DNA from 2 places in the Bacillus sp. FSL H8-0534 genome. Region 1 is predicted to be linked to the other one. Evidence: predicted binding sites of a transcription regulator. Region 1 holds the regulator's gene; the other holds the start of a gene.

Region 1 (7,939 bases):
CGAGCAGGGACGAAAGTCGGGCTTAGTGATCCGGTGGTTCCGCATGGAAGGGCCATCGCTCAACGGATAAAAGCTACCCCGGGGATAACAGGCTTATCTCCCCCAAGAGTCCACATCGACGGGGAGGTTTGGCACCTCGATGTCGGCTCATCGCATCCTGGGGCTGTAGTCGGTCCCAAGGGTTGGGCTGTTCGCCCATTAAAGCGGTACGCGAGCTGGGTTCAGAACGTCGTGAGACAGTTCGGTCCCTATCCGTCGTGGGCGTAGGAAATTTGAGAGGAGCTGTCCTTAGTACGAGAGGACCGGGATGGACGCACCGCTGGTGTACCAGTTGTTCTGCCAAGGGCATAGCTGGGTAGCTATGTGCGGAAGGGATAAGTGCTGAAAGCATCTAAGCATGAAGCCCCCCTCAAGATGAGATTTCCCATAGCGTAAGCTAGTAAGATCCCTGAAAGATGATCAGGTTGATAGGTTCGAGGTGGAAGCATGGTGACATGTGGAGCTGACGAATACTAATAGATCGAGGACTTAACCATATAATATGAAGCAAATGTTATCTAGTTTTGAAGGAATATACCTTCAATAGTTTGGTGATGATGGCAGAGAGGTCACACCCGTTCCCATACCGAACACGGAAGTTAAGCTCTCTAGCGCCGATGGTAGTTGGGACCTTGTCCCTGTGAGAGTAGGACGTCGCCAAGCAATTAAAGCACGAGTCAATTGACTCGTGCTTTTTTGTATATTTTTATTTGGTATTAATACGTACAAATAAAAATGAGAAGTTAATTCTGTTGTATAAAATATAAACGTAGTGATTAAAGAAAAGAAATTTTGGCTAGGATAGTGAGGAAGCAAAAGAGTTGCAAATTTCTTTAATACGTATATAATTAAAGTCAAAGATAGTCAAAGTCAATAAAGGTGGCGGATAAATGAGAAATATATCTGATATCATTGAGCAATATCTAAAGCAAGTTATTGACTTAAGCAATAATAATGTGATTGAGATTAAGAGAAATGAGGTTGCGGATCGATTTGATTGTGTTCCGTCTCAAATTAATTATGTAATCAATACTCGCTTTACGTTAGAAAGAGGATTTGTAGTTGAAAGTAAACGAGGCGGAGGAGGTTACATTCGCATTATCAAAGTCAAATTGCATGACGATATAGACATTATTGATCAAATGCTTCATATGATCGAGCATAGTATTGCGCAAGGGAATGCGGAAAGTATCATTATACGATTAGTGGAAGAAGATATTGTGACCAATCGGGAAGCAAAACTTATGCTGAGCGTATTAGATCGATCTGTATTATTAATGGATTTACCTTCTAGAGATGAACTTAGGGCTCGGATATTATGCGCAATGTTAAGGACACTGAAATATAAATAAATACAGCTTTTGTTAAGAAATGTTTTTAGTGGTAATTCATTTTATAGTGGGACTTTTTACAGACAAGATTCAGTGAAAAAAATAATCTAGTGGTGTATAAAAAGTATCATGAGGTAGATCGTTCCTATTGTAAAGGTGGGGATATAAGATGACTTGTCAAAATTGTAATATAAGACCAGCAGCATTACATTATACAAAAGTAATAAACGGACAAAAGACGGAAGTTCATCTTTGTGAGCAATGTGCAGAGCAAAATGGCTATACGTCTTTCTTTCAATCACCACAATCTAGTTTTTCCTTCCATGACTTACTAGCTGGATTGCTACATGGAGAACCATCAATGTTTGAAAACCAAGAGGATAGTTTTTCAGATGCAAGAGTATTACGATGTTCAACTTGTAATATGACATATAAACAATTTGCAAAAGTAGGTCGCTTTGGATGTGCTTCTTGTTATGAGACATTTAAGGAACAACTAAAGCCAATGTTGAAGCGGCTTCATGGTGGTCATACAAATCATTGTGGAAAAATTCCCGAGCGTATGGGAGGAAATATTCATCTAAAGAAAGAATTAGATGAACTAAAATTAAAATTAAAGCAATGTATACAGAAAGAAGAATTTGAAAAAGCAGCTCAAACGCGTGATCAAATCCGAAGTATTGAAAATCAGCTTAGTGAGCATAGAGGGGGGGAATAGTTCTATGTCACTGGATCGTATTATGAATGAAGCAATTAGTCCGTGGATGAGGGGAGATGGCCCCGATTCTGATATTGTTTTAAGTAGTCGTATTCGTTTGGCTCGTAATTTAAAAGATTATCATTTCCCTATTATGCAAACTGATGAAGAAGCTAAGCAGATTACTAATTTATTTCAAAAGAAGTTTGTAAATCAGAAAGTGAAATCCCTCGGGAATTTTGAACTATTAAAAATGAATGAACTAAAACCGCTTCAGCGAAGAGTTTTAGTAGAAAAACATTTAATTAGTCCTAATCTTGCTGGAACGGAATTTGGTACTTGTCTACTATCAGAAAGTGAACATATAAGTGTGATGCTTAATGAAGAAGATCATGTGCGAATTCAATGTTTATTCTCAGGGCTGCAATTATCAGAAGCACTGCAAAGCGCAAACAAAATGGATACATGGATTGAAAAAGCAGTTGAATATGCTTTTGATGAATCGCTTGGCTATATTACCAGTTGCCCCACAAATGTTGGTACGGGGTTACGAGCTTCTGTAATGATGCATTTACCAGCACTTGTTTTGACGAAACGGATAAATCGTATTATACAAGCAATTCAACAATTAGGTTTAGTCGTAAGAGGAATATACGGTGAAGGTAGCGAAGCCTTAGGTAATATATTTCAAGTTTCTAATCAAATGACATTAGGAAAATCAGAAGAAGATATTATAGCAGATTTAGAGAGTGTTGTTCATCAGCTTATACAACAAGAGAGAGTAGCTCGAGAACTAATTATGAAAAATTCAAGTATTGAACTTGAAGACCGAGTATATCGTTCTTACGGTGTACTGGCTAATAGTCGATTAATTCAATCGGCAGAAGCTGCTACTTGTCTGTCAGATATGCGGTTAGGTATTGATCTTGATTATATAAAAAATATATCAAGAAATATTTTAACAGAGTTAATGGTACTAACTCAGCCAGGAATTTTACAGCAATACGCAGGAGGTCCTTTAAGCCCAGAAGAAAGGGATTATCGAAGGGCGACATTAATCCGTGAAAGACTACGAATTGAACAAAATTGAGCGCAAGTAGGAGGCGATTTCTATGATGTTTGGAAGATTTACAGAAAGAGCACAGAAAGTATTAGCTTTATCTCAAGAAGAAGCAATTCGCATTGGGCATAATAATATTGGTACAGAACATATTTTACTTGGGCTTGTACGCGAAGGGGAAGGAATTGCAGCTAAAGCGTTAATTGCTCTTGGGCTAAGTCCAGAGAAGGTACAAAAAGAGGTAGAGGCATTAATTGGTCGTGGAACAGAGATGTCTCAAACTGTTCATTATACACCGCGTGCCAAAAAAGTAATTGAGTTATCAATGGATGAGGCACGTAAGCTAGGTCATTCTTATGTTGGAACGGAACATATTTTACTAGGATTGATCCGTGAAGGTGAAGGTGTTGCAGCGCGTGTTTTAAATAACTTAGGCGTAAGTTTAAACAAAGCAAGACAACAAGTATTGCAGCTCCTTGGAAGCAATGAAGCTACATCAGGCCATCAAGGTGGTGCATCAGCAAATGCAAATACACCAACGCTTGATAGTTTAGCGCGAGATTTGACAGTTGTTGCACGTGAAGGACGCTTAGATCCTGTTATTGGCCGTAGTAAAGAGATTCAACGTGTTATTGAAGTATTGAGCCGTAGAACTAAGAATAACCCAGTATTAATTGGAGAACCTGGGGTAGGTAAAACAGCAATTGCTGAAGGTCTAGCACAGCAAATTGTAAATAATGAAGTTCCAGAAACATTACGCGATAAGCGTGTTATGACGTTAGATATGGGTACAGTTGTTGCTGGCACGAAATACCGTGGTGAGTTTGAGGATCGTTTAAAGAAAGTGATGGATGAAATTCGCCAAGCTGGTAATATCATTCTATTTATTGATGAACTTCATACATTAATTGGTGCAGGTGGTGCAGAAGGTGCAATTGACGCATCCAATATTTTGAAACCATCATTAGCACGTGGTGAATTGCAATGTATTGGGGCGACAACATTAGATGAGTATCGTAAATACATTGAAAAAGATGCAGCACTAGAAAGACGTTTCCAACCAATTCATGTTGACGAGCCAAGCTTAGAAGAATCGATTCAAATTTTAAGAGGGTTACGCGATCGTTACGAGGCGCATCACCGCGTTTCCATTACAGATGATGCAATTGAAGCAGCTGTAAAACTTTCGGATCGTTATATTACAGATCGTTTCTTACCTGATAAAGCAATTGACTTAATCGATGAAGCAGCTTCAAAAGTACGCTTACGTTCTTATACAACACCACCAGATTTAAAAGAACTTGAAGTGAAACTTGAAGAAATTCGAAAAGAAAAGGATGCAGCCGTACAGAGCCAAGAATTTGAAAAGGCAGCTTCTTTACGAGATATGGAACAACGTTTACGTGAAAAATTAGAGGATACAAAACGTCAGTGGAAAGAGCAGCAAGGAAAAGAAAATTCAGAAGTAACAGTAGAAGACATTGCAAATGTTGTTTCTACGTGGACGCGTATTCCGGTTTCTAAACTTGCACAAACAGAAACAAATAAATTATTGAATCTAGAATCCATTTTACATGACCGTGTAATTGGCCAAGATGAAGCTGTTGTCGCAGTAGCGAAAGCAGTGCGCCGCGCAAGAGCGGGTTTAAAAGATCCGAAACGCCCAATTGGTTCATTTATTTTCTTAGGACCGACTGGTGTAGGTAAAACGGAGCTTGCGCGTGCATTAGCAGAATCTATGTTTGGTGATGAAGATGCAATGATTCGTATTGATATGTCTGAGTATATGGAGAAACATTCTACTTCTCGCTTAGTGGGGTCTCCCCCAGGATATGTGGGATATGAAGAAGGCGGCCAATTAACAGAAAAAGTTCGTCGCAAACCATATTCTGTCGTGCTGTTAGATGAAGTAGAGAAGGCACATCCAGATGTATTTAACATTTTACTGCAAGTGCTAGAAGATGGGCGTTTAACAGACTCTAAAGGGCGTACAGTTGATTTCCGAAATACAATTGTTATTATGACATCTAACGTTGGTGCCGAAGCATTAAAACGTAATAAACATCTCGGTTTTAACGTACAAGATGAGAGTCGTGATTATTCAGATATGAAGGGTAAAGTAATGGATGAATTGAAAAAAGCATTTCGTCCAGAGTTCTTAAACCGTATTGATGAAATCATTGTTTTCCATATGCTTGAGAAAAAACATATTCAAGAAATTGTAACGCTTATGGTTAATCAATTAGTAAATCGGTTAAAAGAACAAGAGATTGAATTAGAGTTAACAAGTACAGCAATTGAAGCGATTGCTGATAAAGGATTCGATCGTGAGTATGGTGCTCGTCCACTTCGTCGAGCAATCCAAAAACATGTGGAAGATCGATTGTCAGAAGAACTTCTAAAAGGAGCAATTGAGAAAGGTCAAAAAGTTGTCTTTGACGCCGAAGGGGAATCATTTGTCATTCGCAGTGCAGAAAAGGTAAAATAAGTATAGACAAACAAGGAGGGCTAAATAATAGCCCTCTTTCTTGTACGAGAAGGATGTATGTTTATAGATGAAAGTGAAGTGAAGTAAAAACAAGATGGCTAAAAAGAAAACGAAATTTATATGTCAAGAATGTGGTTATCAGTCACCAAAATATATGGGTAAGTGCCCTGGATGTGGGCAATGGAATACGCTTGTCGAAGAGATGGAACAAGTTGTATCATCGCGTCGCATCAACTATGCAAATGCGATTCAAACGGAAGTAACAAAGCCAAGGCGTCTTACAGAAGTAGAAACAAAGTCAGAGGCACGGATTGAAACAAAATTTCAAGAATTTAATCGTGTACTCGGTGGAGGAATTGTTGACGGTTCCCTCGTACTTATTGGAGGAGATCCTGGAATTGGAAAATCAACCTTACTACTACAAATATCATCGCAATTAGCAGATTCTTCGTATGATGTATTGTATATATCTGGTGAAGAATCAGCAAAACAAATTAAACTTCGTGCAGATCGTCTACATGTAAATGGAAGCAACTTATTTGTTGTTTCGGAAACAGATTTACAGCGAATTGCGGCACATATCGATGAAATGAACCCTTCCTTTGTTGTCATTGATTCCATTCAAACTATTTATTTGCCAGAAGTAACCTCAGCACCAGGTAGTGTTTCGCAAGTACGTGAATGTACAGCGGAACTGATGAAACTTGCAAAAACGAAAGGAATTCCAATTTTTATCGTAGGACATGTAACGAAAGAAGGGGCAATTGCAGGACCGCGTATGTTAGAACATATGGTGGATGCGGTTCTTTATTTTGAAGGAGACCGTCATCATACATATCGTATTTTGCGAGCGGTTAAAAATCGCTTTGGTTCTACAAATGAGATGGGTATTTTTGAAATGAAGGAACTCGGTCTTGCGGAAGTATTAAATCCTTCTGAAATTTTTCTAGAAGAAAGACCTGTTGGAGTTGCTGGCTCTACAGTTGTTGCTTCTATGGAAGGGACAAGGCCTGTTTTAGTAGAAATACAAGCATTAATTTCTCCTACTAGTTTTGGAAATCCACGAAGAATGGCTACAGGGATTGATCATAATCGTGTATCGCTTATTATGGCAGTGCTAGAAAAAAGAGCAGGTTTATTATTGCAAAACCAAGATGCGTATTTAAAGGTTGCTGGAGGATTGAGATTGGATGAACCAGCAATTGATTTGGCAGTGGCTTTAAGTATTGCATCGAGTTTTCGAGATAAGTCAACTGCCCCGACCGATGCGGTAATAGGAGAAGTTGGGTTAACTGGAGAAGTAAGAAGGGTATCGAGAATTGAACAACGAGTACAAGAAGCGGCTAAATTAGGATTTCAGCGTGCCATAATCCCGAAAAAAAATTTAGGGGGTTGGACAATTCCTGAGGGGATTGAAGTAGTTGGTGTTTCTAATTTAGGAGAGGCGCTTCGTTTGACATTAGGAGGCTAGGCTATGGAAGAAAACAAGCAACGTGTCAAAAGTATGATTAATATTTTGCAGCTTGTTGCACCAGGGACACCTTTGCGAGAAGGCATAGATAATGTACTTCGTGCGCAAACAGGTGGCTTAATTGTCCTTGGGTATAATGATCAAATTAAAAGCATTGTTGATGGAGGATTTCACATTAATTGTGCATTCTCTCCCGCTAGTTTATACGAACTAGCAAAAATGGATGGAGCTCTTATTTTAAATGAGACGGGAAGTAAAATTTTAATTGCAAATGCACAGTTAGTTCCCGAGTCATCTATTGATTCCATTGAAACAGGAATGCGTCATCGCACAGCAGAACGTGTAGCGAAGCAAACAGGAAGTCTTGTTGTTGCTATTTCACAAAGACGTAACGTAATTACGCTATATCAGGGAGGTTTACGTTATACACTAAAAGACATAGGCGTTATTTTAACAAAGGCAAATCAGGCTATTCAAACTTTAGAAAAATATAAAGCAGTATGGAATGATGGTATTACGAACTTGGGTATTCTAGAATTTGAGGAAGTTGTTACGATGTCTGAAGTGGTCCACGTCCTACATAGTGTCGAGATGGTACTCCGTATTAAGAATGAAATTCTAAGTTATATTCATGAATTAGGAACAGAAGGTAGACTTATTCGTTTACAGCTTACTGAGCTGTTGGCTGATTTGGAAGCAGAGGCAGCATTATTAATTAAAGACTACTATCAAGAAAAGACGCAGGATCACTATCAAATTTTAAAAAAATTACAGGAACTTGCAAATGCACAGCTTTTAGAAGATAGTGATTTAGTGAAATTGCTTGGTTACCCAGGGCAAATGAGTTTAGAGG
Region 2 (7,939 bases), 500 kb from region 1:
GCATTGTAATCGCTTGTCTTAACTCTTGTGTCATGGCCAAACGTAAGCTTTGTTCTTGTAAAAGACTTGCCTTCAATCTAATCTCCCCCTTGTTTCTATTGTACAATAAGTTTCCTAAAAGGAGAATCCTGCGCAGATACCCATTCCAAATATTATTAATTTATATGTATTAATGAAATTTACATCTTACAACTGAAAAATGGATAATATTGAAAGAAAACAATAAAAAATATATATAAATACAAGTTGAAGAACTGACATAAAACCTTTATTTTTTGAGCGGAAGAGAGGATCCGCTCAAAAAAGAAGCGGTCAGTGCCTAGCCCCGTGCCAAGTGAAAACAAAGAGAGAGACCAAATGCAGGTCACCTTTTGTTCTTCATAACGGCGACTGATACGCTTGAAAATCAAAATGAATATATAACAATCATTTTTTATAACCACATACTAATAGTAAATCTTATGAACAGATATAACAAGAAGGAAATAAAAAAGTCCTAACCTACAAATGTAAGTTAAGACTTTTTGACGCGCCCAGAGGGATTCGAACCCCCGGCAGACGTGGTACCGGAAACCACCGCTCTATCCGACTGAGCTATGGGCGCATAAACGATATATTGGTAATTATATCTTCTTATGTCAATGTACGCAACTACTATCATATAAAAAAGCTCTCCTCACTATTTCTTCAAAAACAAATCGTCAATCCTAAATTTGGTAATTATATTTTTGGGGCTACTCACAAATTATAATCATTGAATTCATATTCTTAAGGAGGCTTCATTCAATGACTGTAATTACAAAATTAAAACAAACTGTTTCTGGATTAAAAAGTGCGCAAGCAAGCTTAGAGGGGTTCGCTCTTGATACGGACAACCAACAAGCAAAACAACTTTTCCAAACAGCTGCACAACAAACACAATCTATTATTGATTCTTTAAACCCACGTGTTGATGAAGTTCAGCAAGAAGAGCCTCAATACGGACAACAATAAGTGAAAGTACTATACCATCTCATGGCACTCACTTTTTGAGAAACAGAAAAAGGATGATTCCATATCATCCTTTTTCACTCAGATTACATAAAGCAATAGAAATGGAATGATCGTAATGCGAAAACTTGGAATCATAACCGCGTTATTCGTACTACTACTCAGCTCATTTACCGGCTGTGGTAGTAGTCCATTAGATAAAAAAGTAAAAAAAGAAGAAGCGAAACGAACAGAGGAAAAGAATGGTCCAAAGTTAACGAAGATGAGTACAGAATCCTTTAATCAGTCTATCTCTCAAGAAGCAAAGAAGAAAGTACTTGCTATGGAGGAAATAATAAAAGCCACAGCCGTTAACTCCAACTTAGATCTTTACATAGCTGTCAAACCAGAGCATCACGAAAGATTCGGTTTAAAACCTCTGCGCACCAAAATCAAAAAACAATTGAGCGATGAGTATCCTACTTTCAATATTCAAGTAAGTACAGATCGAAAAATTTTCATGCTATTAGATAACCTGGAGAACAAAATTAAGAAAAAAGAAGTAAACAAGGATCAGATCAAAAAGCAATTAAAACTCATTCAATCAGAAGTGAAATCCGATACGTAATTGTACGTTTTCTAAAAGAAAAGGAAGGATCCAAATGTCCAGTAAAGACAAAAATTTAACACCTGTACAACAGGAATATAAAAAATTTGCACAACAGCGCGAACCGAAACGGCCTGTTTTAAAAAATTGTATAAAAGCTTTTTTTGTTGGCGGTCTTATCTGTTTTATCGGCCAACTCATCTCTACCTTTTATATCACCTATTTCGATTTCACTGAAAGGTCTGCAGGAAACCCAACAGTAGCGACACTCATTTTCATCTCTATGTTGCTAACTGGATTCGGTGTGTATGACCGTCTTGGACAATTTGCTGGCGCTGGTACAGCCGTACCGGTTACTGGTTTTGGCAATTCTGTTATCGCCGCATGCATCGAACACCGAACGGAAGGCTTTGTCCTTGGGGTAGGTGGCAACATGTTTAAATTAGCAGGATCCGTTATTTTATTTGGTGTATTTTCTGCTTTCGTAATCGCTCTTATTAAAACCATTCTTGTTCAATGGGGAGGCTTGTAAATGTTACAAGGACACCGAACATGGGTATTTGAAAACAAACCAGTTATCATCTCAACAGGTGTAGTCGGTGGGCCATTTGAAGCAAAAGGAAAAATCCCTGAAGACTTTGATACTCTTCATGAAGATTTATGGCTCGGACAAGATTCTTATGAAAAGGCGCATAAAATTTTATTTGAAGAAGCTTGTAGCCGTGCAACGGAAAAAGCAAGACTTCGTAAAGAAGATATTCAATTTGTACTCGCCGGAGACTTAATTAACCAAATTACACCTTCAAGCTTTGCTTGTCGTACACTTGGCACTCCTTATCTTGGATTATTTGGTGCTTGCTCTACTTCTATGGAAGGCCTTGCTCTCGGTGCAAGCATTGTAAATGCAAAAGGTGCAAAATATTTATTAACAGGTTCATCAAGTCATAATACAGCCGTGGAAAAACAATTCCGCTATCCAACTGAATACGGCGGTCAAAAACCACCTACCGCTCAATGGACCGTAACTGGTGCTGGTGCTGCGCTTTTAAGTAGTACAGGAGATGGACCGCGTGTGACATCCGCAACAATTGGACGGATTGTTGATATGGGCTTAACTGACCCCTTTAACATGGGAGGCGCGATGGCTCCAGCTGCTGTCGATACAATCGAAGCACATTTACGCGATATGCAAATTGATGCATCTCACTATGATTTAATCGTAACGGGCGACCTAGGTCATGTCGGACGTGAAATTTCCTATGATTTACTGCATAAGCACGGAACAAAAGTAAAGAGCGAGCAATTTCAAGATTGTGGATTGCTCATTTATCGGGAAGGCCAACCCGTATTAGCTGGTGGAAGCGGGGCAGGTTGTTCAGCAACAGTCGTATACGGACATTTATTAAACCGAATGAAGAAGGGTGAGTTCAAAAGGATGCTTGTCGTAGCGACCGGCGCTTTATTGTCTCCTCTTACATTTCAACAAGAAGAAACCATTCCGTGCATCGCCCATGCCGTATCGATTGAATTTGGAGGTGTAGAGCAATGATATTTTTCTGGGCTTTTGTCATCGGTGGACTCATCTGCGTAATCGGGCAGCTTATGTTTGATGTCGGTAAGCTCACGCCCGCTCACACAATGGCAACACTTGTTGTTGCTGGTGCTATATTAGATGGATTTAATTTATATGAACCACTAATCGATTTTGCCGGAGCTGGGGCAACCGTTCCGATTACAAGTTTCGGAAACGCCCTTGTTCATGGAGCAATGGCAGAAGCGGCAAAGCACGGGATTGTCGGCGTTATAACAGGTATGTTTAAAGTAACAAGTGCTGGTATCTCCGCAGCCATTATATTCGGATTTATCGGCGCATTACTATTTAAACCAAAAGGATAAGAGGTGTTCCCATGACCGTTGTTGCTAGTGTAAAAACATGTCTCGCTAGTTTAAAAGGTGCACAAGCAAGTTTAAGTACCCTTTCACAAGACGCGGCTGACGAAGAAGCAAAACGCGTTTTCCATGAATGTATGTTAGAAATGGATAGTGTTATTGCTGATTTAAAGAACAGAATTTCGATGTTAGAACGGGAAGAACCACAATATAAAGGATTTTAGGCAAACTGGAGGGAATTTATATGCCTCACATTCACATACCAGAATGGCCACTTGTCATTATACGTTCTTTATGTATCTTGATTATTTTATTCGCTATCACAAAATGGCTTGGAAAAAGACAAATCTCTCAGCTTTCTTTTTTCGAATACATAGCCGGTATGACAATTGGTGATATCGCTGCTGAAGTATCGACTGGGCTAGAACAAAACTTTTTCCACGGTGTTTCCAGTATACTTGTTTTTGCGATCGTACCTTTTTTCGCTGGACTTGCTTCTTTAAAAAACAAAACAGTAAGAGACTTCTTTGAGGGAAAATCTACTGTTTTTATAAAAGATGGAAAAGTACTCGAAGATAATTTGAAAAAGGAAAAATATACAAGCGATGAATTACTCGAACTCCTTCGTAAAAAAGATGTATTCAACATAGCTGATGTTGAATTTGCTGTATTAGAGCCAAATGGCGAATTAAACGTCTTATTGAAAAAGGATAGACAACCACTAACCGCAAAAGACATCGGACTAAAAGTGCCGAACGAAAAGGAAACACATACAGTAATTATGGATGGCAATGTACTAGATGAACCACTTTCAGCTAGCGGTCATAATCGCGCTTGGCTTCACATGGAGTTAGAGAAGATTGGAGTTGTAATAGAAAATGTCTTTCTTGGACAAATCGACTCTTACGGACAACTTACTGTCGACATCTATAATGACAAAATCCAAATGCCTTCGCCTCAAAATAAGCCATTGCTATTAGCTTCTTTAAAAAAATGTCATGCTGATCTTGAATTATTTTCTTTAGAAACAAAATCGAAATCAGCAAGTCAAATGTATAGCAAAAATGCAAAACAAATCGAACATGTTTTAAATAAAGTAACCTACCTCTTAAAAGAATAGGAAACAAAAGGACGCTTCTACGAAAAAGGCGTTCTTTTGTTTTTTGCGAATACTATACTTCTCCTATTACGTTTAAATTTATATAATTCGGTTATGATGTTGAAGATACATAAGCAGGGAATTCCAAAAACATAGCGAATAAATCATGATACAACTACATATTTTTTTGATTTAAAGTGGTTTCGTTTGACCTTTATTGACCATAATTGTATTATAAGACTAAGAAAGCTTTCAAAGGAGGAAATAACAGATGAATTTAATTCCTACAGTAATTGAACAAACAAATCGTGGAGAACGCGCTTACGATATTTACTCTCGACTATTAAAAGACCGCATCATTATGCTTGGTAGCGCAATTGATGACAACGTAGCAAACTCAATCGTTTCCCAGCTTTTATTCCTGGAATCTCAGGATCCAGAAAAAGATATTCACATCTACATCAACAGTCCTGGCGGTTCTATCACAGCAGGTATGGCAATTTACGATACAATGCAGTTTATTAAACCACAAGTATCAACAATTTGTATCGGTATGGCAGCATCTATGGGTGCTTTCCTACTTGCAGCAGGTGAAAAAGGAAAACGTTATGCACTTCCAAACAGTGAAGTAATGATTCACCAACCACTTGGCGGAGCACAAGGTCAAGCGACTGAAATCGAAATCGCTGCAAAACGTATCCTATTCTTACGTGAAAAATTAAACCAAATTCTTGCTGATCGCACAGGTCAACCATTAGAAGTTCTACAACGTGACACAGACCGCGACAACTTCATGACAGCAGAAAGAGCACTAGAATACGGCTTAATCGATAAAATCTTTACAAATCGTTAATATACTTAAAAGCGGAAGCGGCTCGTTTAGAACAGGAGGGCGTTGGAATCCCTGATTCCGAGGCGCTTTTTGCCTCGAATGAAGGGGTGAAACGACCGACTGTTCTAGCCGCTGGAGCTGGATATCACTAAAAGCGGAAGCGGCTCGTTTAGAATCGCAACCCAAAAAGGCTATCGTCACGCGCGATAGCCTTTTTTATATCGACCATTTCTCACCATATATCAGCGATTCGACACAACAAATTGACCCAACCAAAAAAGCTATCGCTACATGCGATAGCTTTTACTGTTTATTTTGCACATAAGCAGCCAACGCTTCTAAAGCAGCTTCTGCATCTGACCCTTCTGTTATAATCGTTACGTTACTGCCAGATCCAATCGCTAAGCTCATAATTCCCATTATGCTCTTCGCATTGACTGTTTTACCATCTTTCTCAATGAAAATATCAGCATGAAAACGATTCGCCTCTTGTACAAACAACGCAGCCGGACGTGCTTGCAAGCCGTTTTTTAATGCAACCTCAACCTGTTTTTGAACCATAGCTCCATTTCTCCCCTTTACCGTTATTTTTTTGCTACCGGTTCCCCCGCGCGTAATTTCTCTGCAATTTCATCGATTTTACGCAAGCGATGATTGATACCTGATTTACTGATTTTCCCCCCAGATACCATCTCGCCTAATTCTTTCAATGTTACATCTTGATAATTAATACGTAATTGTGCAATCTCGCGCAGTTTATCTGGCAAGACATCCATTCCCACCGTCTCATCAATGTAACGAATATTTTCGATTTGCCTTAAAGCAGCACCAATTGTTTTATTTAAATTAGCTGTTTCGCAATTCACTAAACGATTGACCGAATTACGCATATCACGAACAATACGAATATCTTCAAATCTTAACAACGCATTATGTGCACCAATAATGTTTAAGAACTCCGTAATTTTCTCCGCTTCTTTTAAATACGTAATATACCCTTTACGCCTTTCCAACGTCTTACTATTTAAATCAAATCCGTTCATCAGTTCACATATAGAATCATTATGTTCCTTGTATAGCGAAAAGACCTCTAAGTGATAAGATGATGTTTCTGGGTTATTTACTGAACCACCTGCTAAAAATGCACCTCTTAAATACGATCGTTTACAGCATTTCTTTTCAATCAATTCCTGCGAGATATTGCGAATAAATGAAAAGTCTTCTCTTACAATATGCAAATCCGCTAATATTTCACGTGATTTTTCAACAAGCCGAACGATATATACATTATTTTTCTTAAGTCGCATCTTTTTACGAACAAGTAATTCTACCGTTACGTCATATCCTTTTTTCAGCAATGTGTAAATTCTTCTGGCAATTGCTGCATTTTCTGTTTGAATATCAATCGAAAGACGACGGTTTGAAAAAGAAAGTGATCCGTTCATTCGAAGCAATGCTGATAACTCCGCTTTCTCACAGCACTCCTTCATCTCAAGCTTTGTCAGCTCTTTCTTTGTTTCTGATGCAAATGACACAGCCCCACCTCCTTATACGATATTTGGGAACAACAATTTTGTCCTATATGAATGAGTAGCGTTATCTCATAAAGAGATAACGCATGCTTATAACAACGAATATAAAATAGAAGCTAGTTTTAATGTATCATGTCTTACAACTTGATCATCATACTTTGCTAATTCATCTTGAATTAAACGAATCTTACTTTCAGCAAAACGATCTTCATCAACTACAACAGGTTCAGACAGCTCTTTTGCATACAGTTTACGTAATTCAGCAGGAATATCATGATTATTTACAATCGCTGTATCGATGAAAGGTGCTCCAAGATGATCATGCAAAGCTTGCACATGATCAAATGCTGTATACCCCATCGTTTCACCGGCTTGTGTCATGACATTACATACATATACCTTTTTCGCCTTTGCAGTAAGAACAGCGTCCCCGATTTTTTTCACGATTAAATTCGGTAAGATACTTGTATACAAACTACCAGGACCAAAAACAAGCAAATCAGCCCGCTGAATCTCCATCAATGTCTCAGACAGTGGTTCTACATCACCCGGTGTTAAAAACACACGATTAATCTTTTTCCCAAAATACGGGATTTTCGATTCACCTGTTACAATTTGCCCATCTTCCAGTTCTGCATGAAGCACAACACTTTGGTTGGCCGCTGGTAAAACACGCCCTCTTACATTTAACACCTTACTCGTTTCTGTAATAGCATGGAAAAAGTCTCCTGTAATCGACGTCATCCCAGCTAGCAATAAATTACCTAATGCATGACCCGTTAAACCTTCTCCGGATGTAAAACGATGTTGAAATAAAGCTTCCACAAGCGGCTCTACATCTGATAACGCAACAAGTACGTTACGAATGTCGCCTGGTGGTGGAATTTCTAACTCATCACGCAATCTACCTGAACTGCCACCATCATCAGCTACTGTAACAACTGCTGTAATATCAACAGGATATTTCTTCAATCCTCTTAATAAAACAGATAGTCCAGTTCCTCCTCCCA

The links. The regulator CtsR, encoded in region 1, represses protease genes until heat stress. The targets are predictions, from matches to a motif close to ATGGTCAATAAAGGTCAAACA.
Region 2: the regulator CtsR is predicted to act here: its motif matches at 4,770-4,790, upstream of clpP (ATP-dependent Clp endopeptidase proteolytic subunit ClpP).

The regions. Positions count from the first base shown of each region.
Region 1 covers NZ_JBBOUC010000001.1:3,020,169-3,028,107, reverse strand. Annotated here, with positions in the region: rRNA gene MHH71_RS15515 (23S ribosomal RNA) at 1-536, shown strand, start outside; rRNA gene rrf (5S ribosomal RNA) at 587-702, shown strand; gene MHH71_RS15505 (CtsR family transcriptional regulator) at 930-1,391, shown strand; gene MHH71_RS15500 (UvrB/UvrC motif-containing protein) at 1,540-2,088, shown strand; gene MHH71_RS15495 (protein arginine kinase) at 2,093-3,157, shown strand; gene clpC (ATP-dependent protease ATP-binding subunit ClpC) at 3,180-5,615, shown strand; gene radA (DNA repair protein RadA) at 5,710-7,086, shown strand; gene disA (DNA integrity scanning diadenylate cyclase DisA) at 7,090-7,939, shown strand, end outside.
Region 2 covers NZ_JBBOUC010000001.1:3,522,136-3,530,074, reverse strand. Annotated here, with positions in the region: gene rpoN (RNA polymerase factor sigma-54) at 1-76, opposite strand, end outside; tRNA gene MHH71_RS17970 (tRNA-Arg) at 529-604, opposite strand; gene MHH71_RS17965 (DUF1657 domain-containing protein) at 787-993, shown strand; gene MHH71_RS17960 (YhcN/YlaJ family sporulation lipoprotein) at 1,109-1,597, shown strand; gene spoVAC (stage V sporulation protein AC) at 1,632-2,108, shown strand; gene spoVAD (stage V sporulation protein AD) at 2,109-3,125, shown strand; gene spoVAE (stage V sporulation protein AE) at 3,122-3,472, shown strand; gene MHH71_RS17940 (DUF1657 domain-containing protein) at 3,484-3,690, shown strand; gene MHH71_RS17935 (DUF421 domain-containing protein) at 3,711-4,586, shown strand; gene clpP (ATP-dependent Clp endopeptidase proteolytic subunit ClpP) at 4,837-5,418, shown strand; gene MHH71_RS17925 (HPr family phosphocarrier protein) at 5,701-5,958, opposite strand; gene whiA (DNA-binding protein WhiA) at 5,982-6,932, opposite strand; gene MHH71_RS17915 (gluconeogenesis factor YvcK family protein) at 7,020-7,939, opposite strand, start outside.